DNA from 4 places in the Serratia sp. ID 25-353 genome. Region 2 is predicted to be linked to each of the others. Evidence: predicted binding sites of a transcription regulator. Region 2 holds the regulator's gene; each other region holds the start of a gene.
What was found. Region 2 encodes CRP, which controls carbon source genes, mostly activating them, when cyclic AMP is high. Its sites were predicted from a motif close to ATGTGANNNNNNTCACAT; they were not measured.

Region 1: the regulator CRP is predicted to act here: its motif matches at 2,783-2,800, upstream of mlc (sugar metabolism global transcriptional regulator Mlc).
Region 3: the regulator CRP is predicted to act here: its motif matches at 5,057-5,074, upstream of ACYF6X_RS12720 (CidA/LrgA family protein).
Region 4: the regulator CRP is predicted to act here: its motif matches at 2,899-2,916, upstream of ACYF6X_RS04260 (sugar transporter).

The regions. Positions count from the first base shown of each region.
Region 1 covers NZ_CM139236.1:1,879,985-1,887,205, reverse strand. Annotated here, with positions in the region: gene ACYF6X_RS08970 (glycoside hydrolase family 10 protein) at 1-374, shown strand, start outside; gene ACYF6X_RS08965 (MFS transporter) at 426-1,694, opposite strand; gene ACYF6X_RS08960 (LysR substrate-binding domain-containing protein) at 1,842-2,732, shown strand; gene mlc (sugar metabolism global transcriptional regulator Mlc) at 2,892-4,109, shown strand; gene bioD (dethiobiotin synthase) at 4,254-4,919, shown strand; gene ACYF6X_RS08945 (DUF2938 family protein) at 4,926-5,420, opposite strand; gene ACYF6X_RS08940 (helix-turn-helix domain-containing protein) at 5,490-5,882, shown strand; gene clcB (voltage-gated ClC-type chloride channel ClcB) at 5,879-7,180, opposite strand.
Region 2 covers NZ_CM139236.1:4,720,729-4,727,949, forward strand. Annotated here, with positions in the region: gene ACYF6X_RS22690 (LysE family translocator) at 1-39, opposite strand, end outside; gene ACYF6X_RS22695 (hydrolase) at 159-1,139, shown strand; gene ACYF6X_RS22700 (YheU family protein) at 1,136-1,369, shown strand; gene ACYF6X_RS22705 (phosphoribulokinase) at 1,521-2,390, shown strand; gene ACYF6X_RS22710 (OsmC family protein) at 2,429-2,836, opposite strand; gene crp (cAMP-activated global transcriptional regulator CRP) at 3,219-3,851, shown strand; gene ACYF6X_RS22720 (YccS/YhfK family putative transporter) at 3,902-5,980, shown strand; gene argD (bifunctional acetylornithine/succinyldiaminopimelate transaminase) at 6,021-7,221, opposite strand, start outside.
Region 3 covers NZ_CM139236.1:2,637,932-2,645,152, forward strand. Annotated here, with positions in the region: gene ACYF6X_RS12700 (arsenate reductase/protein-tyrosine-phosphatase family protein) at 1-98, shown strand, start outside; gene wzc (tyrosine-protein kinase Wzc) at 111-2,276, shown strand; gene ACYF6X_RS12710 (acyltransferase family protein) at 2,386-3,549, shown strand; gene ACYF6X_RS12715 (hypothetical protein) at 3,610-4,929, shown strand; gene ACYF6X_RS12720 (CidA/LrgA family protein) at 5,124-5,531, shown strand; gene ACYF6X_RS12725 (CidB/LrgB family autolysis modulator) at 5,528-6,223, shown strand; gene cdd (cytidine deaminase) at 6,361-7,221, shown strand, end outside.
Region 4 covers NZ_CM139236.1:899,608-906,828, forward strand. Annotated here, with positions in the region: gene ACYF6X_RS04240 (ABC transporter ATP-binding protein) at 1-518, shown strand, start outside; gene ACYF6X_RS04245 (winged helix-turn-helix transcriptional regulator) at 549-971, opposite strand; gene ACYF6X_RS04250 (aromatic alcohol reductase) at 1,058-2,005, shown strand; gene ACYF6X_RS04255 (aspartyl/asparaginyl beta-hydroxylase domain-containing protein) at 2,023-2,709, opposite strand; gene ACYF6X_RS04260 (sugar transporter) at 2,978-4,168, shown strand; gene ACYF6X_RS04265 (MFS transporter) at 4,343-5,737, shown strand; gene ACYF6X_RS04270 (alpha/beta fold hydrolase) at 5,880-6,710, shown strand; gene ACYF6X_RS04275 (DoxX family protein) at 6,720-7,169, shown strand; gene ACYF6X_RS04280 (MFS transporter) at 7,162-7,221, shown strand, end outside.

The DNA.
Region 1 (7,221 bases), 2.3 Mb from region 2:
ATACGGCCTATGCCGATACGCGCCAGTGGGTCAAACTGGGGCTGCTCGATTATATCGCGCCGCAGCTGTATTGGCCTTTTGATCGTGAAATTGTCCGCTACGACGTGCTGGCCAACTGGTGGGCCGAGGTGGTGAAGGGCACATCAGTCCGGCTCTATGCCGGGGTGGCGCTGTATAAAGTGGGCACGCCTGCGGCCAGCGAGCCGGCCTGGACCGTCGATGGCGGCGTCCCCGAGCTGAAGAGGCAGCTGGATCTTAACGAGAGCCTGCCGGGGATGGGGGGAACCATCCTGTTCCGGCAGCGTTATCTGACTGAGCCGCAAACGGACAAGGCGGTGGAGTACCTGCGCACCCGCTGGAAAACCGGCCAATAATCACAGGCACTGACATGACGAGCCGCGGCAAACCACCGCGGCTTTTTCTTTTCAGAGGCGGGCCGCTTCCGGCAGGCGTTTCAGGTAATGCACCACCAGCAGCGCCAGCAGCAGCATCAGACTGATGAACGCCGCCACGCCATTCCAGCCGAAGCTGTGCCAGAACACGCCGCCGAGGGTGCCGGCCACGCTGGATCCGACGTAATAACAAAACAGATACAGCGACGACGCCTGGCCTTTGGCGCGGCGCGCGCGACGGCCGATCCAGCTGCTGGCCACCGAGTGAGCGGCGAAGAAACCGGCGGTGAACAGCATCATGCCGATAAAGATCGCCGGCACCTGCGGCAGCGCGGTAATCAGAATCCCGATCAGCATAATCACGATCGAGGCCAGTAGCACCGGGCCGCGCCCGAAGCGCGAGGTGAGCGCGCCGGCCTTGGGCGAGCTGTAGGAGCCGGTGAGGTATACCACCGACAGCAGGCCGACAATCGCCTGGCTCAGGTGGTAAGGATCCGCCAGCAGGCGATAGCCGATGTAGTTGAACAGGGTGACGAAGCTGCCCATCAGCAGGAAACCTTCCGCGAACAGCAGCGGCAGGCCCTTATCGTGCCAATGCAGCTTGAAGTTGATCAGCAAGGTGCGCGGGCGCAGCGAACTGGCGCGAAAATGCTGCGAAGCGGGCAGGATGCGCCAGAACATGCAGGCGGCGGCAAGGGCGAACAGGCCGATGACTCCGAGCGATACGCGCCAGGAGAAGAAGTCGGTCAACACCCCGGTCACCAGGCGGCCGCTCATGCCGCCGATCGAGTTGCCGCTGATGTACAGCCCCATCGAGAAGGCGACGAAGCTGGGGTGGATCTCTTCGCTGAGGTAGGTCATGCCGACCGCCGCCACGCCGCTCAGCGACAGGCCGATCAGCGCGCGCATCAGCAAAATGCCGTGCCAGCTGGTCATAAAGGCGCAGATCAGCGTGCAGACCGCCGCCAGCAGCAGCGCCACTACCATCACCGACTTGCGGCCAATGGCGTCGGACAGCGGCCCGGTGAACATCAGGCCGATCGCCAGCAGGCCGGTGGAGACCGAAAGCGACAGGCTGCTTTCCGCCGGCGAGACGCCAAAATCTTGCGACAGCACCGGCAGGATCGGCTGCACGCAGTAGAGCAGCGCGAAGGTCGCCAGCCCGGCGGAAAACAGCGCCAGCGTCACGCGCATAAACTGCGGCGTGCCGCGTTCGATATAGGGGAGTTTGTTGTTGAGGGTGGAGCGTTTTACTTTTGGCGCAGCGGCCGCGTCATCGTTGGCGGCCAGCGTCGACGGCATCGCGGCCGTAGAACGCACAGGGGTTGTCACAGCGTTTCCTTACCGAACTTCGGGGAGATAAACAGACATTTTACAGATAACAAAATGATAGGGAGCGGCGAATTTTTTGTCTAATATATTAATAATTCAAATTAAGACGTTTTAAATATGAATATCGAATTGAGACACCTGCGTTACTTTATCGCCGTGGCGGAAGAGCTGCATTTTGGCCGCGCCGCCGAACGGTTGCGGATCTCCCAGCCGCCGCTCAGCCAGCAAATCCAGGCGCTGGAAGAGATGGTTGGCGCGCGGCTGCTGGCGCGTAACAACCGCAACGTCAGTTTGACCCAGGCCGGGGAGATGTTCCTCAAAGAAGCCTACCAGGTGCTCGATCAGGTCGGGCGCGCGGCGGAAAAGGCAGCGCGTCTGGATCGCGGTGAGTTGGGGGAAATGACCATCGGCTTTACCTCTTCCGCGCCCTTTATCGGCGTGGTGTCGCGCAGCCTGCGCGCCTTTCGTCAGCACTCCCCGCAGGTGCATATCAAAATGCGCGAAATCAACACCAAACAGCAGATCGAGCCGTTGCTGAACGGTGAGTTGGATCTGGGGGTGATGCGCAACACGCGGCTGCCGGAGGCGCTCCACTTTCAGCTTCTGCTGCGTGAACCGCTGGTGGCGGTGGTGCCGGAAGGGCATCTGCTGGCGGAAACGCCCGGCGGCGCGCTGCGGTTTCAACACCTGGCACAGGAGCCGTTCGTGTTCTTCTCGCGTGAAGTGGGCACCGCGCTGTACGACGAAATTCTGCTGCTGCTCGGCAAGGCCGGCATTACCCCGTATATCACCCAGGAAGTGGGGGAAGCGATGACCATCATCGGGCTGGTTTCCGCCGGGTTGGGGGTGTCGATTTTGCCGGCTTCTTTCGCCCGGGTGCGGGTGGACGGCGTGCGCTATTTGCCGCTGGCGGAGCCGGACGCCACCACCGAAGTGTGGCTGGTGCATCACCGCCGCCGGCCGCTGACCGCCGCCGCGCAGGCGCTGATGGCGTTGATGCTGAAATGACGTTGAGCTTGGGCAAATAAAAATCAATTCACGCTGAAATCGCGAGGAATTTGTGCAGCAAATCACATAACGAATCAAATAGTTGACGCTGTATGACAAAAGCCCCACCATAACCCCTAGTCTTTATTTAGAAGCGCGAAAAATAGTAGGAGCAGGTTTGTGATTGCGGTTGGGCAGCCTGGGCATATCGATCAAATCAAGCAGACCAATGCGGGGGCGGTTTATCGGCTAATCGATCAACTGGGCCCGATTTCGCGCATCGAACTGTCAAAACGCGCGCAGCTGGCGCCCGCCAGCATCACCAAGATCGTGCGCGAACTGCTGGAAGCCCATCTGGTCAAGGAAACCGAGTACCAGGAAATCGGCAGCCGGGGCCGCCCGGCGGTGGGGCTGGTGCTGGACACCGAGGCCTGGCACTACCTGTCCGCCCGCATCAGCCGCGGCAGCATCACGCTGGCGCTGCGCGATCTCAGCAGCAAACTGGTAGTGGAGGAGCTGCTGCCGCTGGCGGCCGAACACCCTGAACCGCTGCTGAAACGCATCCTGACCGAAGTCGATCAGTTCTTTATCCGTCACCAAAGCAAGTTGGAGCGGCTGACGGCGATCGCCATCACGCTGCCGGGCATGATCGACGTGCAGTCCGGCGTGGTGCACCGCATGCCGTTTTACGACGTGCTGGAGATGCCGCTTGGCCCGGCATTGGAAACCCGCACCGGCCTGCCGGTTTACCTGCAGCACGACATCAGCGCCTGGACCATGGCTGAAGCGCTGTACGGCGCCTCGCGCGGCAGCCAGAACGTCATTCAGGTGGTGATCGACCACAACGTCGGCGCCGGGGTGATCACCGGCGGCCATGTGCTGCACGCCGGGAGCCACAGCGTGGTGGAAATCGGCCACACCCAGGTCGATCCTTACGGTAAACGCTGCTATTGCGGCAACCACGGCTGTCTCGAAACCGTGGCCAGCATCGAAAACATGCTGGAGATCGCCCAGCAGCGACTGAGCGGCTCGATGAGCTCCAGCCTGCACGGCGCGCCGCTGACCGTTGAATCGCTGTGCGATGCCGCGCTGGCAGGCGATCAGCTGGCGCGGGACATCATTCTCGGCGTCGGCCACAGCGTGGGGCGCATTCTGGCTATCATGGTCAACCTGTTCAATCCGGAGAAGATCCTGGTCGGCTCGCCGCTCAACCGTGCGGCGGAGATCCTGCATCCGGCCATCGCCTCCTGCATTCGCCAGCAGGCGCTGCCGGCCTACAGCGAGCAGGTCAAGGTCGAATCCACGCAGTTCTTCAATCAGGGCACCATGCCCGGTGCGGCGCTGGTGAAAGAGGCGCTGTACAACGGTTCATTGCTGGTGCAGCTGCTGCAAGGCTAACATCAGAACTTCTTATTAATCCTGCAAAAGATTGAGCTACCTCAAGCCCCTACGTGGCAGCATCCCCTAGAATTTTTCCGAAAGACTTCTTCGCCGCCGATGCGGCGACATATTGTTAACGGGGCATTCTGGGGCATTTTATTCATGTTGAAGCGTTTATTTGTGACAGGCACGGATACCGACGTCGGTAAAACCGTGGTTTCCCGCGGGTTGATGCAGGCGCTGGCTGCCGAGGGCCGTTCGGTGGCCGGCTACAAGCCGATCGCCGCACGCTGCCAGGAAACCAGCGAGGGCATCCGCAATAAAGACGCTTTGGTGTTGCAGGCATCTTCAACCCTGCCGCTGTCCTACGAGGAGATCAATCCCATCACCTGCCTGGATGAGGTGTTTCACGCGCATGCGACCGAGGACATCAACTATGGCGTGATGAGCAGCGGTCTGCGGGATCTGTCCGCCAAAGCCGACACGGTGGTGGTGGAAGGCAGCGGCGGTTGGCGGGTGCTGATGAACGATCTGCGGCCTTACGCTGAGTGGGTGGTGCAGGAACAGCTGCCGGTGGTGCTGGTGGTGGGCATCAAGCTGGGCTGCGTCAGCCACGCGCTGCTGACCGCACAGTCGATCATCAACGACGGCCTGCCGCTGTTGGGCTGGGTGGCCAACCGCATCAACCCGGGGTTGGCGCACTATGCTGAAACCATCGCGGCGCTGCAGCAGCGCATTCCCGCGCCGCTGCTGGGTGAAATTCCGTACCTGCCGCGCGCGGAGCAGCGCGAACTGGCGCACTACCTCGATATTTCCACGCTGCTGTAAGCCCGCTCAGGCGCACAGCGTCGCCAACAATCGGGCGACGATCAGCAGGCCCAGCCCATACACCGTGTGGGTGAGCAGGCTGAGGAGCCGCGCTCTTCGCGGGTGGGCGGTTTTCGCCGCCGCCACGCCAAAGCCCAGCGCGGGCTGCATCACCAGAAACGGCGCCGCCAGGCTCAGCCAGCCGCTCAACAGCGCGATGAACGGCTCCGGCGCCGCATACCACCCGATGCCCGCCAAACCGATCGGGATAAAGGCAAACGCGATGCCGATGGCGTAATGCAATATCCAGCCGATTTCTCTCTCTCCCCGGCGCGGCGGCGCCGTAACGATGGTGGCGTGAAACCAGCGGCCGTCGAACATGCCGAGAAACCAACGGCCCACCAGCGCATAATCGAGAGAAGGGATGCCGAAGCGCCGCTTCAGCAGCAGCGCCCACAGATCCATGCAGAGGGTGGCGCCGGCGCCGGTTAACAGGATGTGCACTAACAGATCGGGGGTCATAGGGGTGTCCTTGGCTCAGTGACGTGATAATGTGCGCACAGTGTGCAACTTAAAGTCGGCTTCAAGTCAATGGCAAAAGAACTGGATATTGGCACGGTGGCGCGCCTGAGCGGGATCGCGCCTTCCGCGCTGCGGCATTACGAGACGAAAGGGCTGATCGCGTCGATAGGCCGCCACGGTTTGCGTCGCCAATACGCCGCCGGCGTGCTTGACCAACTGCGGCTGATCGCGCTGGCGCGCCTGGCCGGTTTTACGCTGGACGAGATGAGCGCCTTGTTTGACGAACGGGGCAAGATAGCGCTCGATCGCGGGCTGCTGGCGGCGCGGGCGGATGAGCTGGATCGCCATATCCAGCGCCTGATGCAGGTACGCGACGGGCTGCGCCACATGGTCGATTGCCCTGAACCCGAGCACCTGCAGTGCCCGCAGTTCAGGAAAATCCTGCAGCAGGGCGAGTTCTAAGCCTCGCGTTTGGGCGGCGGCGCCGAGTGATACACCGACACTGGCCGCAGGCCGCGCGACACGGTGGTGGCGATCACGCACGAGAGCAGAATGCCGGGCAGCAGCGCGTATTCGCCGGTCATTTCAAACACCATCAACGCCGCCATGATCGGCGCATGGGTGGTGGCGGCCAGCAGGGTCGCCATGCCGGTCAGCGCCAGCAGCAGCGGCACCGCCGTATCCATGCCCGGCCACAGGCCAAACAGCTGACCGATGATCGAACCGAGCGCGGCGCCGACGAACAGCGTCGGGGTGAAGACCCCGCCCGGCGCGCCCGACCCGCTGCTGGCGAGGATCGCCAACAGTTTGCACACCAGGATAGCCCCCAGCAACAGCACCCCCGGCGGCGCGATCAGCAGCGCCTGCACCACGCTGTAACCATTGCCCCATACCTGCGGGAACAGCAGCGAAAGCAGCCCGACGATCAGGCCGCCCAGCGCCAGCTGCAACGGCGGCTTCAACCGCAGCGAGCGGAAGGCGTGGCCGGTGGCGGTCATCAGCCATAAAAACAGCGGCCCGCCGGCGCCGGCCACCACGCCGACCAGCGCCATCAGCAGGTATTGCGTCGGCAAGGGGGCCGCGAGCGGCGTCACCAGATAGAGCGGCGCCTGGCCGCCGTTGAGCAGGTTGGTCATCAGCAGGGCGCTGACCGCGGCGATCACCACCGGGCCGAGCGAGGCCAGCATCAGGGTGCCGAACAGGATCTCGGCGATAAACAGGCTGCCCGCCAGCGGCGCATGATAGGCGCTGGCCATCCCGGCGGCGGCGGCGCAGGCCACCCACAGTTTCCATTCTTTCTCGTGCGTAAAGCGCTGGGCAAACAGCGAGCCTACCAGCGCCGCCAGCAGGATCATCGCGCCTTCGCGGCCGATGGCGCTGCCGCTCGACACCACCAGCAGCGACGCCAGGCACTTCACCAGGCTGGCACCGGTGTCCAGCTTGCCGTTGCCGGTCTCGATCGCTTCCATATAGTCGGTAGGCGCCGCCGGGCGCTGGTGGCGGTAGCGCTGGTGAATATACAGCAGCAGGCCCGCCGCCAGGCCGCCCAGTGCCGGAGTGAGGGCGCGCCGCCAGCCGGGCAGCGCGGCGGCGGCGGCCACCAGGCTGCCGTCGGCATTGCCGAGCAGCAGCCACTCGAGGCCAATCATCGAACGGTGGAACAGCCACACCGCCAGAGCGGCGGCGACGCCGATGAACACGGCGATAAACAGGCTGCGCAACAGGGCGCGATAGTGGTGCAGGTGGACCAATCTTTTCATGCGTGGGCGGCGTCGTGAGAAAAATCAAAGGGTCATCAGCG
Region 2 (7,221 bases):
CAGGAAGCCCAGCATCGAAAGGAATAAACTCGGTTCCATGGCACGGGTGCTCCTCACCCAAGGCGCTTTTTTGCAGTATCATTGTTAATTCTTGGTATTGAAGCTAACAGTGCGCTAGGGATCTCACAATAGCCGCCCACAACATTTTTACTCAGCCTATGCCTAACACCTTTCGCCCTCTGACCGGGGCCAGTAACCCGCACCTGCAAACGCTGTTGCCGCGGTTGGTGCGCCGCCGCGTGTTATTGAAACCGCATTGGCAACGGCTGGAATTGCCCGACGGCGATTTCGTCGATCTCGCCTGGAGCGAAGATCCGGCGCAGGCGCGCGACAAACCGCGTGCGGTGCTGTTCCACGGCCTGGAAGGCAGCTTCTACAGCCCCTACGCGCATGGCCTGCTCAACGCCTGGCGTGAGCGTGGCTGGCTCGGCGTGGTGATGCACTTTCGCGGCTGCAGCGGCGTGCCCAACCGCAAGCAGCGCATCTACCACTCCGGTGAAACCGAAGATGCGCGCTTCTTCCTGCGCTGGCTACGTGACCGCTACGGCGAGGTGCCGACCGCGGCGGTAGGCGTTTCGCTCGGCGGCAACATGCTGGCCTGCTATCTGGCGCAGCAAGGCGCCGACAGCTTGCTGCAGGCGGCGGTGGTGGTCTCGGCGCCGCTGATGCTGGAGCCTTGCGCCTACCGCATGGAGCAAGGCTTCTCCCGCGTTTATCAGCGCTACCTGCTGGGGCAGCTGAAACAAAACGCCACCCGTAAGCTGTTGCACTACCCGGACACTCTGCCGCTCAAGCTGTCACAGCTGAACGGCTTGCGACGCATCCGCGAATTCGACGACGCCATCACCTCACGCATTCACGGCTTCAGCGACGCTATCGACTATTATCGCCGCTGCAGCGCCCTGCCGCTGTTGCCGGCTGTCCAGACGCCGCTGCTGATCATCCATGCGAAGGACGATCCCTTCATGACCCATGAGGTGATCCCCGACGTCACCGGCCTGCCGCGCAATATTGAATATCAGTTGACCGAGTTCGGCGGCCACGTCGGCTTTGTCGGCGGCACGCTGAAAAAACCGCACATGTGGCTGGAGCATCGCATTCCGGCCTGGCTTTCCCCTTATCTGGACATCCCGACGTGATCATTCCCTGGCAAGAACTGGCAACCGACACCCTGAACAGCCTGATCGAATCCTTTGTGCTGCGCGAAGGCACCGATTACGGCGAGCACGAACGCTCGCTGGAACAGAAGGTGGAGGACGTGCGCCGCCAGCTGAAAAACGGCGAAGTGGTGCTGGTGTGGTCGGAACTGCACGAGAGCGTCAACATCATGCCGCGCGGCCAGTTCCGCGCCGGGCAGGAAGAAATTTAGTGGCGATCGGTTCTATGACTGACGGAAAAAATCAGGTAACAATGGGGCATTGCAAACCAGCGCGCGCCATTTTTTCCTGACATAGAGAGCGTCAACAAGAGCCACAATAATCCCCTGACGCCGGCGCATTCAACACGGAGTGACAACCACCATGTCTGCCAAACATCCCGTTATCGCGGTGACCGGTTCCAGCGGCGCCGGTACCACCACCACCAGCGTGGCGTTCCGCAAAATATTCCAACAGCTCAACATTCGCGCCGCCGAGTTGGAGGGTGACAGCTTCCACCGCTACACCCGGCCGGAAATGGACGCGGCGATCCGCAAGGCGCGCGATCTGGGCAGACACATCAGCTATTTCGGCCCCGAGGCCAACGACTTCGGCCTGCTGCAGCAGAGCTTTATCGACTACGGCAAGAACGGCACCGGCCGTTCGCGCAAGTATCTGCACACCTACGACGAAGCGGTGCCCTACAATCAGGTGCCGGGTACCTTCACCCCGTGGGAACCGCTGCCGGCGCCGACCGACGTGCTGTTTTACGAGGGGTTGCACGGCGGCGTGGTCACCGAGCACCACGACGTGGCAAACCACGTCGATCTGCTGGTCGGCGTGGTACCGATCGTCAACCTGGAGTGGATCCAGAAACTGATCCGCGATACCGGCGAGCGCGGTCACTCTCGCGAAGCGGTGATGGACTCGGTGGTGCGTTCGATGGAAGATTACATCAACTACATCACGCCGCAGTTCTCGCGCACCCACATCAACTTCCAGCGCGTGCCGACGGTGGACACCTCCAACCCGTTCGCCGCCAAGGCGATTCCCTCACTGGACGAAAGCTTCGTCGTGATCCACTTTCGCGGGCTGGATCAAATTGACTTCCCCTATTTGCTGGCGATGCTGCAGGGCTCGTTTATCTCGCACATCAATACGTTAGTGGTGCCGGGTGGCAAGATGGGGCTGGCGATGGAACTGATCATGGCGCCGCTGGTGCAGCGGCTGCTGGAAGGCAAGAAGATCGAATAAACGCGTTGAGCGCGGCGCCGGGCCGCGCTCCGTCTCGATTACGCCGGGTGGCGGATCTCGAAACTGTGGGTCACCGTGGCGGCCTTGTTAAGCATCAACGCCACCGAGCAGTATTTCTCCGCCGACAGGTTCACCGCACGCTCGACGATCTTGTCGGTCAGGTCCTGGCCGGTAACGATGAAATGCAGGTTGATATGGGTGAACAACCGCGGGGCTTCTTCACGGCGCTCGGAGGTCAGCTTCACCTCACAGTCGCGCACGTCGTTGCGCCCTTTTTGCAGGATGGACACCACGTCGATCGCGCTGCAGCCGCCCACCGACATCAGCACCATCTCCATCGGGCTGGGCGCTTTATCGCCGGCGTTGCCATCCATCAGCACCTGGTGGCCGGAGGCCGATTCACCCAAAAACGTTAACCCTTCCACCCATTTAACTCTTGCCTGCATTCTGGTCACTCCGGTTAATTTCTTAAAATCAGGGTACGCTTTCGCATAGAAACAGGCAACGTAACCTGATGCTAATCATGCTGAAGCGAGACAACACGAGACACCCGCCTTACTCTGTGCTACAAACAGAGCCGCAATAAATCTTTCCGGGACACTGAATTTCAGGGAAACGCCCAGAGAAAGGCTCCTTTACCGGTATGTTAACAGAATGTAGCTTGCAGCGCTTACGGCAAGTTAATATGCTAGAGCGACAGCGTATTTTTATGACACGCCTCAAAACTTGCCGGTAGCCCTCGCTCATGACTGCGGCTACAGGCGGGTTTTACAGGGAACTCTGACCCCTGTGACACAAGGCAGCGATAACAACAGAGGATAACAGCGAATGGTTCTCGGCAAACCGCAAACAGACCCTACTCTCGAATGGTTCCTGTCTCATTGCCATATCCACAAATATCCATCGAAGAGTACGCTGATTCACCAAGGTGAAAAGGCCGAAACGCTTTACTACATCGTGAAAGGCTCCGTCGCGGTGCTGATCAAGGATGAAGAAGGTAAAGAGATGATCCTGTCCTACCTCAACCAGGGGGATTTCATCGGCGAGCTCGGATTGTTCGAAGAAGGCCAGGAGCGCAGCGCCTGGGTTCGCGCGAAAACCGCCTGTGAAGTGGCCGAAATTTCCTACAAGAAATTCCGTCAGCTGATCCAGGTGAACCCGGACATCCTGATGCGTCTGTCCGCCCAAATGGCAAGCCGCCTGCAGGTCACTTCCGAAAAAGTGGGCAACCTCGCCTTCCTGGACGTGACCGGCCGCATCGCGCAAACCCTGCTGAATCTGGCGAAGCAACCCGACGCCATGACTCACCCGGACGGCATGCAGATCAAGATCACCCGTCAGGAGATCGGCCAGATCGTCGGCTGCTCGCGTGAAACCGTTGGCCGTATTCTGAAAATGCTGGAAGATCAAAACCTGATTTCCGCCCACGGCAAAACCATTGTCGTCTACGGCACCCGTTAATCCCTGAAGAAACGGCGCAATCTGCGCCGTTTTTTTGTCTGCTTTCTGCCATGTGGCGCCGCCTGATCTACCACCCGGAAATCAACTACGCACTGCGACAAACGCTGGTGTTGTGCCTGCCGGTGCTGTTCGGCCTGCTGATAGGCCAGCTACAGCTCGGCCTGATGTTCTCTCTGGTGCCCGCCTGCTGCAATATCGCCGGTCTGGACACACCGCATAAGCGCTTCTTTAAACGTCTGATCGTCGGCGGTTCGCTGTTCGCCTTCAGCAGCGTGCTGCTGCAACAGGCCATGTTGTGGCACGTGCCGCTGCCGGCGCTGATGCTGGGCCTGGCACTGCTGCTCGGCGTCACCGGTGAAATCAGCCCGCTGCACGCCCGGCTGTTGCCGGCGGCGCTGGTGGCCGCCATCTTCGCCCTCAGCACGGCCGGTACGGTGCCTCTCTGGCAGGCGCCGCTGCTGTACGCCATCGGCACCGCCTGGTACGGCTTATTCACTTGGTTCTGGTTCAAGCTGTGGAAAGAGCAGCCGATGCGCGAGACGCTCAGCCAGCTCTACCTGGAACTGGCGGACTATTTCGAAGCCAAATACTCGCTGCTGACCCAGCATATTGATCCGCAAACCGCGCTGCCGCCGCTGCTGGTGCGCCAGCAAAAGGTGATGGATCTGATCAGCCTTTTGTACCAACAGCTTAATTTCCTGCCGCACGCCAACAACCTCGAGCAAAAGCGCCTGCAGCGCGCCTTTCAGGTGGCGATGGATCTGCAGGAGCACATCACCGTCAGCCTGCATCTGCCGGAAGAGGTGCAAAAGCTGGTGGAGCAGAGCCAGGCCGAAGCGATCATTCGCCGCAATGCTCAGGTGATCGCCGGCCGGCTGCGCGTGGTGGCGCACGATATTCTCTACCATCAACATTCGAAGCGCTTCTCCATGACCCACGAGCTGGCGGCGCTGGAAAAAATGGCGGCGCAGCATCCCGATAACCCGGTCGGCCAGTTTTGTTATTACCACTTCAGCCGCATCGCCCGCCTGCTGCGTACCCAGCATCCGTTGTACCGCCGCGATCTGATGCCCGGCCAACACCGCCTGCCGTTTTGGCCGGCGCTGGCCAGCTACCTGTCGTTCAAATCCACCGCCCTGCGCAACGCCGCACGGCTGGGCGTGACGCTGGCGATCGGCAGCAGTCTGGGCGCGGTGTTCAACCTGCCGAAGCCTTACTGGATCCTGCTCACCATCATGCTGGTAAGCCAAAACGGGTATAACGCCACCCGGGTGCGCATTCAGCACCGTGCGCTGGGCACGATTGCCGGGCTATTGCTGGCGGCCGGGCTGCTGCAGCTGCAGTTGCCGGAAGGCGAAACGCTGAGCATCATGTTGGTGATCACGCTGCTGGCCTACCTGGTTTCGCGCAAGAACTACGGGCTGTCGGTGATTGGCTTTACGGTCACGGCGGTTTACACCCTGCAGCTGCTGGCGCTGAACGGCTCGCATTTTCTGGTGCCGCGCCTGATCGATACGCTGATCGGCTGCGTGCTGGCGTTCGGCGGCACCATTTGGCTGTGGCCGCAGTGGCAAAGCGGGCTGCTGCGCAAGAATGCCCATCAGGCGCTGGAGAACGATCAAGCCGCGCTGCGGCTGATGCTGAAGCAACCGGAACCGGACGCCACCGCGTTGGCCTATACTCGCATGCAGGTTAACCAGGCGCACAACGCGCTGTTCACCTCGCTCAATCAGGCGATGCAGGAGCCGGGGTTCGCGTCAAACTATCTGGCGGACATGCGGCTGTGGGTCACTCACAGCCAGTTCATCGTCGAACACCTGAACGCCATGACCATTCTGGCGCGCGAGCACTACATGCTGACGCCGAAACTGGCGGAAGCGTATCTGCAAACCTGTGAAATCGCGCTGCAAAGCTGCCAGCAGCGGTTGGAATACGACGGCCCGAGCAGCGGCAACAGCGGCATCATGCAGCCGCCGGATCTGCATCCGGACATGCCCGTCACCGAGATGGAGCGCCACCTGCGGCGCATTTTGTCGCACCTGAGCGTGATGCACACCATTTCGTCGCTGGCCTGGCGCCAGCGCCCGCACCACGGCATTTGGCTCAAGCGCAAACTGCGCGATCAATAAGGGCGCGGCATGCCGCGCCCCGTTATATGCCGCGCGGGCTTCAGGCGTTGATCACATCCTGCACCGCCAGCTCGAACAGCGCCATGCCGGCCTCGATATCCTGCAGCTCCACCACCAGCGACGGCGCGAAACGGATCACGTTCGGCCCGGCGTTGAGGATCATCAACCCACGCGCGGCGGCGGCGGTGAGGAAGTCGCGCGCTCTGCCGTGATAATGCGGCGTCAGCTCGGCGCCAATCAGTAACCCCATGCCGCGAATCGCGGTGAAAATACCGTATTTATCACCGATATGCTGCAAAGCCTGCACATACAGCGCATGACGCTGCTCGATGCCGCTCAGCACCTCCGGCGTATTGATCACGTCCAGCGCCGCCTCCGCCACCGCGCAGGCCAGCGGGTTGCCGCCGTAGGTGGTGCCGTGGGTGCCCACCTGCATCACCGACGCAATTTCTTCGGTTGTCAGCATGGCGCTGACCGGGAAACCGCAGCCCAGCGCCTTGGCGGTGGTGAGAATGTCCGGCGTCACGCCATAATGCATATAGGCGAACAGTTTGCCGCTGCGCCCCATGCCGCTTTGCACTTCGTCGAACACCAGCAGCGCCTGATGTTGATCGCAAAGCTCGCGCACGCCGTTGAGGAAGCCGGCGTCGACCGGCGTAATACCGCCCTCACCCTGAATCGGCTCCATCACCACCGCGCAGGTGTGATCGTCCATCACCGCCTTCACCGCCGCCAAATCGTTGAACGGCACGTGCACGATGTCGGCCGGCTTCGGCCCGAACCCGTCGGAGTATTTGGCCTGCCCGCCCACCGACACGGTGAACAGCGTGCGGCCGTGGAACGCGTTATAGAAGGCGATGATTTTGGTTTTGTACGGACTGTGGCGGGTGATGGCGTAATGGCGCGCCAGTTTGAACGCCGCCTCGTTGGCCTCTGCGCCGGAGTTGGCGAAGAACACCCGGTCGGCAAAGGTGGCGTCGATCAGTTTGCTTGCCAGGCGCAGCGCCGGTTCATTGGTGAAGACGTTGCTGGTATGCCACAAAGTCTCGCCCTGGCGTTTGAGCGCCTCGACCAGCGCCGGGTGGCAGTGTCCCAGCGCCGTCACCGCGATGCCGCCGGAAAAATCGATGTACTCTTTTCCCTGCTGATCCCAGACCCGGCTGCCTTTGCCGCGCACCGGCACAAACTGGGCGGGTGCATAAACAGGCAGGATCACCTGGTCAAAGGTGCTGCGGCTCACT
Region 3 (7,221 bases), 2.1 Mb from region 2:
TCCCCGATCCCTATGGGAAAAGCGCCGAGGCGTTTGATTTCGTCTATCGCCAACTGGACGAATCGGCAAAGAAATGGGCAACTGTTTTAAATAAATAACCAGAGATGACAATGACAGACAATATTCGTAGCCGAAGCACAGACAATAGAAGTGAAGAGATCGACCTCGGTCGTTTGTTCGGTACATTGATAGATAATCGCTGGCTTATTATTGCAATCACGGCATTATTTTCTGTAGCCAGTATCATTTATGTACTATTTTCAACGCCCGTATATCAGGCGGATGCATTGGTCCAGGTGGAACAGAATGCTGGCAATTCAATTCTGAACAACTTGTCTGAAATGCTTCCTAACAGCCAGCCGATGTCCAGCACTGAAATCGAGTTGATCAAATCTCGACTGGTAACAGGCAAAACGGTTGACGATCTCGATCTGGAAACGGTGATAGAGCAAAAATACTTTCCGATCTTTGGCCGAGGCTGGGCTCGTCTGACCAATGAAGAGCCGGCACAGATCGCCTTGTCTCGTTTCACTGTGCCAGAATATATGCTGGATAAACCTCTGGAACTCACCGTTGTCAACGACAAAGAGTATGTGCTGGATTTCGATGGCACCGAGGTTCTCAAAGGCCAGATCGGGCAGTTTGCGCAAGCCCACGGCGTCACGCTGCTGGTCAGCTCCTATCTCGGTAAACCTGGCACCGTATTCACGCTAACACGTGTACCACAGCTTTCCGCTATCAACGCTCTGCTGAAATCACTGGTTGTTGAAGATAAAGGCAAGGATACCGGTGTCTTGGCCTTGAGCTTTACAGGGGAAAATGCGTCTTCGGTACGAAAAATTCTCGACAGCATCACCAGGAATTACCTGCTGCAAAACGTCGAGCGTAAATCTGAAGAAGCGGGTAAGAGCCTGCAGTTTCTTGAAAAACAGCTTCCCGATGTTCGCAGTTCACTCGATGCGGCGGAAAGTAAGCTTAATCAGTTCCGCCAAGCCAATGACTCTGTAGATTTGTCTTTGGAAGCCAAGTCGGTTCTCGATACCATTGTTTCCGTTGAATCCCAGCTGAATGAATTGACCTTCAAAGAAGCGGAGATTTCCAAGCTCTACACGAAGGAACACCCTGCCTATCGCGCACTATTGGAAAAACGCAAGACACTGCAAAACGAGAAAGAGAAACTGAACAAACGCGTTTCAGGCATGCCTAAAACGCAGCAAGAGATTCTGAAATTAACCCGTGATGTTCAGGCTGGGCAAGAGATTTACATGCAGTTGCTGAACAAACAGCAGGAACTCGGCATCACCAAAGCGAGCACCGTAGGTAATGTCCGCATTGTCGACTCGGCTGTGACCCAATTACGCCCTGTCGCGCCGAAGAAAACGCTGATTGTCTTGTTAGTGACGATCGTCGGTTTTATTGTCTCTTCAGCACTCGTTCTCTTGAAAAATATGCTGCATCGCGGCGTAGAAAACTCAGAAGAATTGGAAGAGCGCGGTATCAATGTGTATGCCAGTATTCCTCTGTCTGAGTGGCAACAAAAGTCAGACCGTGAAACGTTACTGCGGGGCGGCAAAAAGAAAAACACGCGTTCAGATTCACTGCTGGCAATAGGCAACCCTGCCGACCTGGCCATTGAAGCGATTCGCAGCCTGCGAACCAGCCTTCACTTCGCCATGCTCGAATCAAAAAACAATATCTTAATGATTTCCGGGGCAAGTCCTAATATTGGTAAAACATTTGTCAGCATAAACCTGGCAGCCGTTATTGCCCAATCAGGACAACGTATACTGGTCATCGACGCCGACATGCGTAAAGGCTACTCACACGCCCTGCTTAACGTCAATTGGAATAATGGTCTCTCTGATATCCTGTCCGGGCAGACTACCGCTGAGCAAGCCGTGCGAAAAACCAGCGTTGATAATATGGACTTTATTCCACGTGGCCAGATCCCGCCGAACCCATCTGAGTTGTTGATGAATGATCGCTGCAGTGCGTTATTAAAATGGGCTAGTGAACATTATGATATCGTGCTGATCGATACGCCTCCGGTGCTTGCCGTGACTGACTCTTCGATTATCGGGCGCATGGCGGGTACTGTTCTGATGGTAGCGCGCTTCGGCGTCAACACCGCTAAAGAAATTGAAGTCAGTATCAACCGTTTCCAACAGAATGGGATCGATACTCGCGGCGTCATTCTCAACGCCATTGAAAAGCGCGCCAGTAGCTACTACGGCGGCTATGGATATTATAACTACAGTTACAAAAACAATAGCTAATAGTCTATTATGCACCCGCGAATTTTATATTCCGGGTGCAATTTGTGTTTATCCCGCACTGAGCAAAAAAATAATTATTAATAGAGCCCCCTTTCACTTCGGAGTGTTGATGAAAAGATATACTGTTTTGGATAGTTTTAGGGGAATATGTGCGCTTTGTGTGGCTTTACATCATCTGAATGTCACTGGCAGCATTACTGAATGGGCTATATTTAGAAATTCCACCTATATGGTTGAATTCTTCTTTATCCTTAGCGGTTTTGTATTAACTCACAGTTATTTTAGCCGAGACTTCAACAAAATCACTCTGGCTAATTTCGTCATCAGCCGCAGTTTTAGACTTTTCCCACTTCATATTATTATGCTGCTCGTATTCCTGCTTTTCGAGTTTGGGAAACTCGCTGCTCAAAATTATGGATTTTACTTTAATAAGCCGGCATTTACGGAACTGAGTGCACCAACGGAATTCATTCCTAATCTGTTGCTGCTGCAATCCTGGATTCCTTCCGCCGAGAGTCTCTCCTTTAACTACCCTTCATGGAGCATCAGTGTAGAGTATTACCTTTATCTTGTTTTTGGTGGCGTCCTCTTCTTCAGCAATGACAGGAAAAGTATCGCAATCGCGCTATTCGCACTGCTGTCAGTATGGGGTTTTTACTCTTTGCTGAGTCATAATCTATTGCTTAAAGATGATGCATTCCGCGGTATCTCTTGTTTCTTTTTTGGCTCGCTCATTTACTTTATTCACTCAAGAATAGCCAATATAAATATCAACAAGTATGTGGCGTCTCTACTGGAAATGGCCATTATCCTTGCCTGTTTCTTCTGTATGACTTTACCTATCGAAAACAAGGGTGTTACCGTCAGTATACTGTATGGCTTAGCTATTATTATTTTCTCTGGTGAATTCGGTATCTTCTCGTCATTGTTAAAATCGACGTTCTTCCAAAACTTGGGTAAACATTCATTTTCCATTTATATGACCCATGCAGCAATAATTTTCCTGATGGTCAGTGGCGCGATGATACTATCAAAACTATTGGGCGTTGAACTAAGCTACTCTCAAACTAATCCGTACGGAAATCCAATAAGATATATAAACCTAGGCAATGCTACGATTAACAACATCCTTGTTTTTTGTTTTCTTGCCGTCATTCTATTCGTATCGAAGCTGTCATACGATAGCATTGAAAAAAGATCCATAAGATATGGAAAGAAATGCCAAATAAATCACACAGTGCAAAATGATACTAACCAGCAGTCTACTCAGTAATTTTCACTGAATTGAAACAGAATATTAGATATTCATGCGCAGAGCTTTGCAATGAAAATAATGCGAACGTATCTTCCAAATAGATTTTTACTGCTTTTTTTATTTATCTCTTTCTTTTCGGGTGTCGTGAGTCTGGCATCCGTAGTATTGAATATGGCCATATTGAAGCTTTGGAAAGAAGCCTTCATGGCCTTAATGTTGGTTGTTGCCATTTGCTACTCAGGTGGCCGAATCAGTGCAAAATCAATCATACCGACAATAATACTTTTAGCTATTCTCATCTTTGCGATTCTCACTATCGCGACAAATTTCAACAGTAAAAATTTTATTGTTTTTTATCAGTTGAAGTTTGATGTACTGCCAATGCTTTTTTTAATCGCAGTATTGATCATTTTATCTAAACAATCGCTGCAGGATCTCGAAGCCCTCTGCATGAGCGTTGCCAAGATGATGTTTTTCTTGGGCGGGCTCAATGCCGTTGCGATTATTCTTCAGCAACTTTTCCCAGATTCCTTCATGGGGCTACTTGGCTTAAGCGCCGGTGAATGGGGAAGTGACAGCGGCGTTCGATTAAACTCGACCGAAGGCAATATCCGGGCCATCGGGTTCCAGCTTGCTTTCACCATGTCCGGTGTGCTCATGTTTTTCTGCTTGGTTGTGTCATTCGAAGCACGGAAGCTATTCGCAGGTAAACGCTGGCCATTGTTCTTCTCGCCGTTATTTATCGTTGCCATCATCTGCACAACATATAAGACAGCCATTTTGGCTGCATTGGTGTATTTGCTGACTAAAGTGATTGAGTTTCTATTCAGAAGAACGTCGGGCATTATCGTGTTCTGCATGGGGCTCGTCATATTCTCAATGTTCTGTTACTCAACGCATAGCTATGATGTCTATGAAATTGTTAGAAAATATAATGAAAATGCGGCGTACAACTCAATTTACCTGCGCGTCTGGGAACATTTAAAGATCCTCTCAGACCTGGACTCAACGGGAAAAATTCTTTTCGGTGCAGGCTTGGGTCTGAATGGTACCTTCGGTCTCGATAAGTCACTCTATGGAATACAAGCAATACCTATTGATAGCGCCTATATCTATATGGTCAGCAACTATGGATTTGTTGGCTTCTTCACTTATCTTGCTCTGATGGTCTACTTGCAATTCAAGTTGTACAAGATCAAGCATTTTGACATTTTCGGCGCCAGATATTTTGTGTTCTTTACGCTCACTATCGAACTGTTCTATAACCTTGGACTCGGAAACTTCCCGAACAACATTCTGCTGATACTGTTCGTCGCCATTCCATTTGTGCTTCATAGGAAGTCTTTGGACGAGCAACGCGCGCTTAATTCTGCAGGTGTGGAACACCAACCCTATTGAGATCGCCTTTATCTTTATATTGTTACAAACCAGCAACACTCTGCTCATGAACAATGCATGCAGAGGGTTGCTGGTTTGCTCTCCTCTTACCCCCCCTCCTTGCTGCACTCCTCCCTGTCATGATTTTTTGTGAGCTATAGCACACTGCCCAACTTAATTGTATGATGAATGCATCAGTTAAACGGGAAAAGACAATGGCCAACGTGCTCACACTGTGCTGGAAATACCTGAGAGCCCTGCTCCTCATCTATCTTTGTCTGTTCGTCGGCAACGCGCTGGCGGCGCTGCTGCCGTTCGCCATTCCCGGCAGCATCCTCGGCATGCTGCTGCTGTTCGCCCTGCTCTCTACCCAAATTATGCCGGCCAAATGGGTCAAACCCGGCTGCCATTTGCTGATCCGCTACATGGTGCTGCTGTTCGTGCCGATCGGCGTCGGGGTGATGAAATACTATGACCAGATCGTCGCGCATCTGGGCCCACTGGTTATTTCTTGCCTCATCAGCACGCTGATGGTGCTGGTGGTGGTCGGCTATACCTCACACTATTTTCACCGCGAGCGTCGCATCGTCGGTAAGCCCGACGACACGGAGGGTAACCCATGATCCATGAAATCTGGTGGTCGCTGCCGCTAACGCTGGCGGTCTATTTCGCCGCGCGCTGGCTGGCGCGTAAGCTGAACATGCCACTGCTCAACCCGCTGCTGGTGTCCATGGCGGTGATCATCCCGCTGCTGCTACTCACCGGCATCTCCTATGAGCGCTACTTTCAGGGCAGCAAAATCCTCAACGATCTGCTGCAGCCGGCGGTCGTCGCGCTGGCCTTCCCGCTGTATGAACAGCTGCACCAGATCCGCGCGCGCTGGAAGTCGATTATCGCGGTGTGCTTCATCGGCAGCCTGACCGCCATGATCAGCGGCGGCGCCATCGCCCTGTGGCTGGGCGCCACGCCGGAAATCGCCGCCTCTATCCTGCCGAAATCGGTCACTACGCCGATCGCCATGGCCGTCGCGGACTCGCTCGGCGGCATTCCGGCGATCAGCGCGGTCTGTGTCATTTTCGTCGGTATCCTCGGCGCCGTGCTCGGCCATACGCTGTTCAACCTGTTGAAAATCACCACCCACTCGGCGCGCGGCCTGGCGATGGGCACCGCATCCCACGCGCTGGGCACCGCACGCTGCGCGGAGATGGACTACCAGGAAGGCGCTTTCGGCTCGCTGGCGCTGGTGATCTGCGGCATTATCACCTCGCTGCTGGCGCCGTTCCTGTTCCCGGTGCTGCTGCATCTGTTCGGTTGAATACGTTGAAACTTGCGATACATCTCGCATTTATGTATCTCATTGCATTAATTTCATCGATTAAGAGACATTAATCACACTTTAATGTCTCTGGCCTGCCTAGAATGTTATCCCGTTAACCTGTAGAGAGACTTTCTATGCATCCGCGTTTTCACACCGCGTTCAGCGCACTGCCCGCGACACTGCAATCCGCCCTGCAGCCCTATCTGGACGCGCCTGACTTTCCGGCGATGTTCACGGCCGAGCAAGCGGCGGCGATCCGCACAGGCTGCGGACTGGACGATGATGCGCTGGCATTCGCGCTGCTGCCGCTGGCGGCGGCCTGCTCGTTAACCCCAATATCGCACTTCCACGTCGGTGCCATCGCACGCGGGCAAAGTGGCAACCTCTATTTCGGTGCCAATATGGAATTCAGCGGCGCACCGCTGCAGCAAACCGTGCATGCGGAACAGTGCGCGGTTACCCATGCCTGGCTGCGCGGTGAACCGGCACTGGCTTCGGTCACCGTCAACTACACGCCGTGCGGCCATTGCCGTCAGTTTATGAATGAGCTGAACAGCGGCGGCGATCTGCAGATCCGTCTGCCGGGCCGCGCGCCGGCCACGCTGGCGGACTATCTGCCGGACGCCTTCGGCCCGAAAGATCTGGATATCGCTTCGCTGCTGATGGACAAGGTCGATCACGGCCACCGGCTGGCGCTGGACGATGCGTTGACGCAGGCGGCGCTGGCGGCGGCCAATCAGAGCCACGCACCGTACAGCAACGCCCACAGCGGCGTGGCGCTGGAAACGCAGGACGGTAACCTCTACGCCGGCCGCTATGCAGAAAACGCCGCCTTCAACCCGAGCCTGCCGCCGTTGCAGGCCGCGCTGATCCTGCTGAACCTCTCCGGCGGCGATTGTCTGAACATCCGCCGCGCCGTGCTGGTCGAACCGCAAGAGGCGATCCTCAGCCAGTGGGACGCCACCCGCGCCACGCTGGCGGCACTGGGCTGCCAA
Region 4 (7,221 bases), 1.3 Mb from region 2:
AGGACATCAGCCGCCGCTCCACGCACTACGTGGCGGCCGGCGGCATCGCGCAGGCGCCGGAAGGGCGGCGCATTTTCCCGGACATGAGCGTGGAGGAGAACCTGCTGATGGGCACCATCACCGTCGGCAACCGCTATCTGGCGGAGGATTTGCCGCGTATGTTCGAGCTGTTTCCGCGTCTCAAGGAGCGGCGCAACCAGCGGGCGATGACCCTGTCCGGCGGTGAGCAGCAGATGCTGGCGATCGCCCGCGCGCTGATGAGCCGGCCGAAGCTGCTGCTGTTGGACGAACCGAGCCTGGGGCTGGCGCCGATCGTGGTGCGGCAGATCTTCGGCGTGCTGCGCGAACTGACCCGCAGCGGCATGACGCTGTTTCTGGTGGAGCAGAACGCCAACCACGCGCTGAAGCTGTCCGATCGCGGCTATGTGATGGTCAACGGCCAGATCCGCCTCACCGGCAGCGGACCGGAGCTGTTGAACGATCCGGCGGTGAGAAAGGCCTATCTGGGCGGTGGCTGAGCGCCGCCCTTTGGGCAGGGAGGCCCGCGTTCATCCCTCGGCGGCGCTTCGATCTTGATCATCGTAGCGTGAGCGGGCCGCCCTGAAGGCATCGGCGGAGGCGATAATCCACGACCAGAGTGGCAGCATGTTGAGCAGCATCTCTTCCCCCGCGTCGGTGATGGTGTAAACCACGCGGGGCAGCTTTTCCTGATAATCGCAGCGCGATATCAACCCGTCACGCTCGAGATGGCGCAGCGTCCGCGTCAGCATTCTCTGCGTCACGCCCGCTAATTGGCGGCCTATCTCGCCGTGGCGCAGCGGCCCGTGGGTGCCCAGGATATGCAATACCCCCAGCGACCAACGGTTGCCCGCATGTGCGAGGATCTCACGCTTCAACCCTTCATCGTCGTTGCTCAATTCTTCACAGAACGCCTGCGAAAATTGCAGCAGCGCTTCCCGATCGTTCGTCATATTCCTCTCCGGTATCACGCGTGTACCTAATTGAACCCGTTTTTGTCAGCTGTCAGGATGGCGCAGTGTTAAGACAGGAGGCAAGAATGAAATCCACAAATCCATCCATCAATACCGTGCTGATACTCGGCGCCGGTGAACTGGGGCTGCCGGTATTGCGCGCGATGAGCCGGCAGGCCCGGTTACACCACGCTTTAAACATCAGCGTGCTGCTGCGGCCGGAGGCCGCCCGCGCCGTCACCGGCCCGCATCGCGCGCGGCGGGATGCGCTGGCGCGGCTCAGCATCGCCGTGGTGGAAGGCGACCTGCAGCAAAACAGCGTGGATGAGCTGAGCGCGCTGCTGCGTGGCTTTGACGCGGTGATCAACTGCAGCGGCTTTGTCGGCGGGGCGGGCACGCAGATAAAGATCACCCAGGCCGTTTTGCAGGCGGGTGTGGCGCGCTACTTCCCGTGGCAGTTCGGCGTGGACTACGATGTTGTCGGCAAAGGCAGCGGGCAACAGGTGTGGGATGAACAGCTCGAGGTGCGCCACCTGCTGCGTGCGCAGAAGGCGACGGCGTGGGTGATTGTTTCCACGGGCATTTTCACCAGCTACCTGTTTGACTCGGGTTTTGGCGTGGTGGACGCGGCCACCAAAACGGTGCGCGCGCTGGGCGACTGGCGCTACGCGGTGACGCTGACCACCCCCGAGGACATTGGCCGGCTGACGGCCGCGATTTTTTTCCATCGGCCCGCGTTTCGCAACCAGGTGGTCTATATCGCCGGGGACACGCTGACCTACCGCGAGCTTGCCGATGTCATGCAGGCGCACTGGGCCGTTGAGGTCAACAGAGTCCTGTTGGACAACGAGCGGCTGCAGGAGGAGGTGCGGAACCATCCGCGTGACGTCGGCGCCAAATACCGGCTGGCTTTCGCCCGGCCCGACGGCGTGGCCTGGGATAAGGCGAAAACCTTCAATGCGCGCCAGGGCATAGCCACCACCACCGCCGAGCAGTGGCTGGCGCAGCAATGCCCGACCTCTCAGGACGGTTAGTCGCCTGAGCGCCGGACTCAGAAATGGCGCTGCATCCAGCGCACGTTCAGCCGCACCAGGGCGACGATGGCGCTGGAGAGCAGCCGCAGCCCGGCGGGCATGTCGCGGCGGCGGATGTCCAGCAGCAGCACGGTGCGCACCTGCGCGCTGTCGTTCCACACCTCGTGTTCGAAGGTATCGTCCCACAGCATGAACTCCCCCTCGTGCAGCCGGTATTCGCGGCCGTCCACTTTCAGCACCGCCGCCGGCACCCCGTCGGCGCGTTTAGGCATGTCCAACACCAGATAGCCGCGCAGAATGCCGCGGAACGGCCCGCGGTGGGGCGGCACCTGTTTGCCGGGCGCCAGGAAGGAGAGCGAGGCGGACAGCACGTCCGGCGACGAGGCGATCAGCGCCGCCAGCGTAGGGCAGCGCGCCAGGTTGCGGGCGATCGGCTGGCCGTAGGCCTTCATGATGAACATGCGCCAGTCGCGCGCGTCGTTGGCGGAGATCGATTCCTGCTGGATCATGATCTCGTGAAAACGGGGAATATTGTGCAGATCGTGGGCGACGGTCAGCGCCTCTTCGCGGATCTGCCGCCATTGGGCGGTGAAACGCTCGGCGTCGGGGAACAGCGCGGCGCTGTCGAGCACCGGCTTGCCCTGAATGCGGCGATCGTAAACATTGCGCAATGCGAGCACGGACCAATCATAAATCGCGGACATAATGACCTCGCCTCAGAAAACGCCAAATGGACACTGCGCGCGGTTCTTCGGCGCGGCGCGTCGTCTGCGGCGGCCGGGGGGGAAGAGCGGCAGGAAAAATTGGTACGCTTCAAGAGATTAGCACAGCATTTGTGCAACCGTGTGTCTGCGAATGTGTCGAAATGCGGCGAAAAAAACCACACAATTAAAGTGTGACGCGTATCGCATTTAGCGGGCCGGTTGGTTAAAATATCGCGACTTGCCCGCACCTGTCCGGATTTTGTTTACCATGGAACACGCTGCCGTTTCGCGCTCAACCGCCTGGTTGCGCGTGGTTATCCTCGCCGTCTCGGCCTTTATCTTCAACACCACCGAATTTATTCCGGTTGGTCTGCTGAGCGACATTGCTGCCAGCTTCTCGATGCAAACCGAACAGGTCGGCCTGATCATCACCATCTACGCCTGGATCGTCGCCGCCGCCTCATTGGCGTGCATGCTGCTGACCAGCAAAATCGAGCGCCGCAAGCTGCTGATCGGCGTGTTCATGCTGTTTATCGCCAGCCACGTGCTGACCGCCGTGGCCTGGAACTTCACCACGCTGGTCATTTCGCGCGCCGGCGTGGCGCTGGCGCACTCGGTGTTCTGGTCGATCACCGCCTCGCTGGCGATCCGCGTGGCGCCGCCGGGCAAGAAAGCCCAGGCGCTGAGCCTGCTGGCGGGCGGCACCGCGCTGGCGATGGTGCTCGGGCTGCCGCTCGGGCGGGTGGTGGGGCAACTGCTCGGCTGGCGCATGACCTTTATCGGCATCGCGGTGTGCGCCACCCTGGCGCTGGTGTTGCTGTGGCGCCTGCTGCCGGTGCTGAAAAGCGAGCACTCCGGTTCGCTGGCCAGCGTGCCGCTGCTGTTCAAACGCCCGGCGCTGCTGGCGCTGTATATGCTGACCGTCATCGTGGTGACGGCGCACTTCACCGCTTATAGCTACATCGAGCCGTTTATCCAGACCGTGGCCGGGCTGTCGGAGAACTTCACCACGCTGATGCTGCTGCTGTTCGGCGCCGCCGGCATCGTCGGCAGCCTGCTGTTCAGCCGTTACAGCGAGCGTTTTCCTTCCGGCTTCTTTATCGGCGCCATCGCGCTGCTGACGTTGAGCCTGCTGCTGCTGCTGCCGGCCGCCGGCAGCGAAAGCCACCTGACGGTGCTGTGCATCTTCTGGGGCATGGCGATCATGGCCATCGGCCTGTCGATGCAGGCCAAAGTGCTGAGCCTGGCGCCGGACGCCACCGACGTGGCGATGGCGATCTTCTCCGGCCTGTACAACTTCGGCATCGGCAGCGGCGCGCTGCTGGGCAACCAGGTGAGCCTGCATCTGGGCATGGGCAACATCGGTTTCGTCGCCGCGCCGCTGGCGCTGATCGCCCTCGGTTGGTGCCTGCTGAGCGTCTACCGCAGCGAACGGCTGCAGCAGCACCCCAGCCGTTAAGCCGCCGATTCGGGATGCCGCTGCGGCATCCCGCGTTGCATTTTCCTGCTATAAAACAGGCTGCTGCAGCGTTTTATGCTTAACTTTTTTTCATAGTCTGCTAATTAAAAATTTAACTCCGACGCCGCTTCGCTAGCATAGAAAGTCATCAAAAATGTTAATGCGAGGTTAACGGTGAGTGACTCTGTAGCGGCGTCGCCGATCCATGCGCGGGATTTGGCGGCCAGAATCGACGCCTTGCCCGCGTCGGCCGGTCTGTGGCGCTTTATCATTCTGCTGTCGCTGGGCGGCTTTTTCGAACTCTACGATCTGTTCCAGACCGGCTATATCAGCACCGGCCTTATCGCCGACGGCATTTTCCACACCGGCGCACAGGGCGTCTTCGGCGTGTCGGACCAGGCGGCCTTCGCCTCCGCCACCTTTCTTGGCCTGTTCGGCGGCGCCAGCCTGCTGAGCCCGTACGCCGATCGCTTCGGCCGCCGCGCCACCTTCATGTTCGCCCTGATCTGGTATGGCGTCTTCTCGCTGCTGCTGGCGTTTCAACAGCAGGCGGAATGGGTGATCTTTCTGCGCTTTCTGGTGGGCGTCGGGCTCGGCATTGAGCTGGTGACCATCGATACTTACCTGACGGAGTGGGTGCCCGCGCATCTGCGCACCCGGGCTTTCGCCTTCGCGTTCTTCGTGCAGTTCCTGTCGGTGCCGGCGGTGGCGCTGATGTCCTGGTGGTTGGTGCCGCAGACGATTTGGGGCCTGAGCGGTTGGCGCTACGTGGTGATCGCCGGCGCGCTGGCCTCGCTGGTGATCTGGCTGGTGCGCAAGGGGCTACCGGAGTCGCCGCGCTGGCTGGTGCAGCAGCGGCGCTATGCGCAGGCCCGGCAGGTGATGCGGGATATGGAGCGGCGCTGCGGCGTGGCGGCCGCGGACTTCCCGTCGCGCCCGGTGGATGATGCCGAGGGGGCGCCGCCGCGCGGCCGCTTTCGCGATATCTGGGCGCCGCAGTACCGCGATCGCACGCTGATGCTGGTGGTGATGAACTTCTTTCAGGCCATCGGCTTCTTCGGCTTCGGCAACTGGCTGCCGGCGCTGCTGTCGGGCAAGGGCGCTTCGGTCACCCACAGCCTGCTGTACGCTTTCTTCATCACGCTGGCCTACCCGCTGGGCTCGCTGCTGTGCAGCTTCTACGCCGACAAGATGGAGAACAAGTGGCAGATCGTGTTGTCTTGCCTGGTGACGGTGATCTTCGGTTCGCTGTTCGCGCTGCAGAACAACCCGCTGTGGCTGATCCTGTGCGGCTTCTTCATCACCTGGTCCAACGCCTGGCTGACCTACAGCTACCACTCGTATCAATCCGAGATTTTCCCGACCCACATCCGCGCCCGCGCCGTCGGTTTCTGCTACTCCTTCAGCCGGCTGTCGACGGTGTTCAGCAGCATCATCATCGGCATTATCTTGCAGTACGGCGGCTCGCTGGGGGTGATCGCGTTTATCGTCGCCAGCATGCTGATCGTGATGCTGGTGATTGGGCTGTTCGGCCCGAAAACGCGCGGCATCGATCTGGAAAACATCTGACGTTTAACGCCGGCGGCGACGCCGGCCTCTTCAGCAAAAAAACTCGCGATCATGCGAAAATTATTCCGTTATCACTGCCTTTGCGCCTGCCGTACTGTTACCCGGTACAAAATCCAATTCAATACCGAGCGGGGAACACGTCATGAGCATCCTCACCGCGCCCGATGGCGCGCGCATTTTCTATAAGGATTGGGGCCGCGGCCAGCCGATCCTGTTCTCCCACGGTTGGCCGCTGTCCGCCGACGCCTGGGACAACCAGCTGCTGTTTTTCGGCCAGAGCGGATTCCGGGTGATCGCCCACGATCGCCGCGGCCACGGCCGTTCGGATCAGACCTGGCACGGCAACGATATCAACCAATACGCCGACGATCTGGCTCTGCTGATTGAAACGCTGGATCTGCGCGATCTGATCCTGGTCGGCCATGCCATCGGCGGCGGCGAAGTGGCGCGCTACATCGGCCGCCACGGCAGCGATCGGGTGGCGAAGGTGGTGCTGGTGGGCGCCGTGCCGCCGCTGATGCTGCAAACGCCGGCTAACCCGGAAGGCGCACCCATGGCGGCCTTCGACGGCATTCGCAGCGGCGTGGCGGGCAACCGCTCGCAGTTCTTCAAAGATCTGGCGGTGCCGTTCTACGGCTTCCACTGCGACGAGGTGGAGAGCAATGCGGGGCTGATCGACCACTTCTGGCTGATGGCCATGCAGGGTGGCGTGAAAGGGCAGTACGACGGCGTGAGCGCGTTCTCCGAAGTGGATTACACCGCCGATCTGCTGGCGATCGACAGACCGACGCTGCTGGTGCACGGCGACGCCGATCAGATCGTGCCGATCGGCGCCTCGGCGCTGAAAGCCGCTAAGCTTATGCAACAGGCGGAGCTGAACGTTTACGCCGGCGGCGCTCACGGCTTGGCGCAGGTCGATCCCGATCGCTTCAACGCCGATCTGCTGGCCTTTATCCAGAATTCGCCGTTTTAAGGGGGCGCGATGAACCTGACTGCTATCGCCGCCCGCTGCGCGCAGCGGCTGCATGCGTCCGCGGTGCGCTGGCTGCATGCACCCGCGGTGCGCTGGCTGCTGCTGCTCGCGATTTGCGCCGCCTACATCCAGGGCGGGTTGGTCAAGGCGCTGAACGTCGAAGGCGCGGTTGCCGAGATGACCCACTTCGGTTTGCAGCCGGCGGCGCTGTTCGCCGCGCTGGTGACGCTGCTGGAACTGGCGGCGTCGGCGCTGATCCTGAGCGGCTTTTATCGCTGGCTCGGCGCGTTGGCGCTGGCCGGTTTTACCCTGATGGCGACGCTGATGGCCAATCCGTTCTGGCAGTTCGACGGGGCGGAACGCGGCCAGATGATGAATGGATTTTTTGAACACCTTGGGCTGGCCGGCGCGCTGTTGCTGGTGGCATTTAACGATTTGAAGGAGCGAACGGATGGCTGAACAGACGGAAAACAAGGCGGCGGCGGGCGGCTTCGCGCCGCTGAAAATCCCA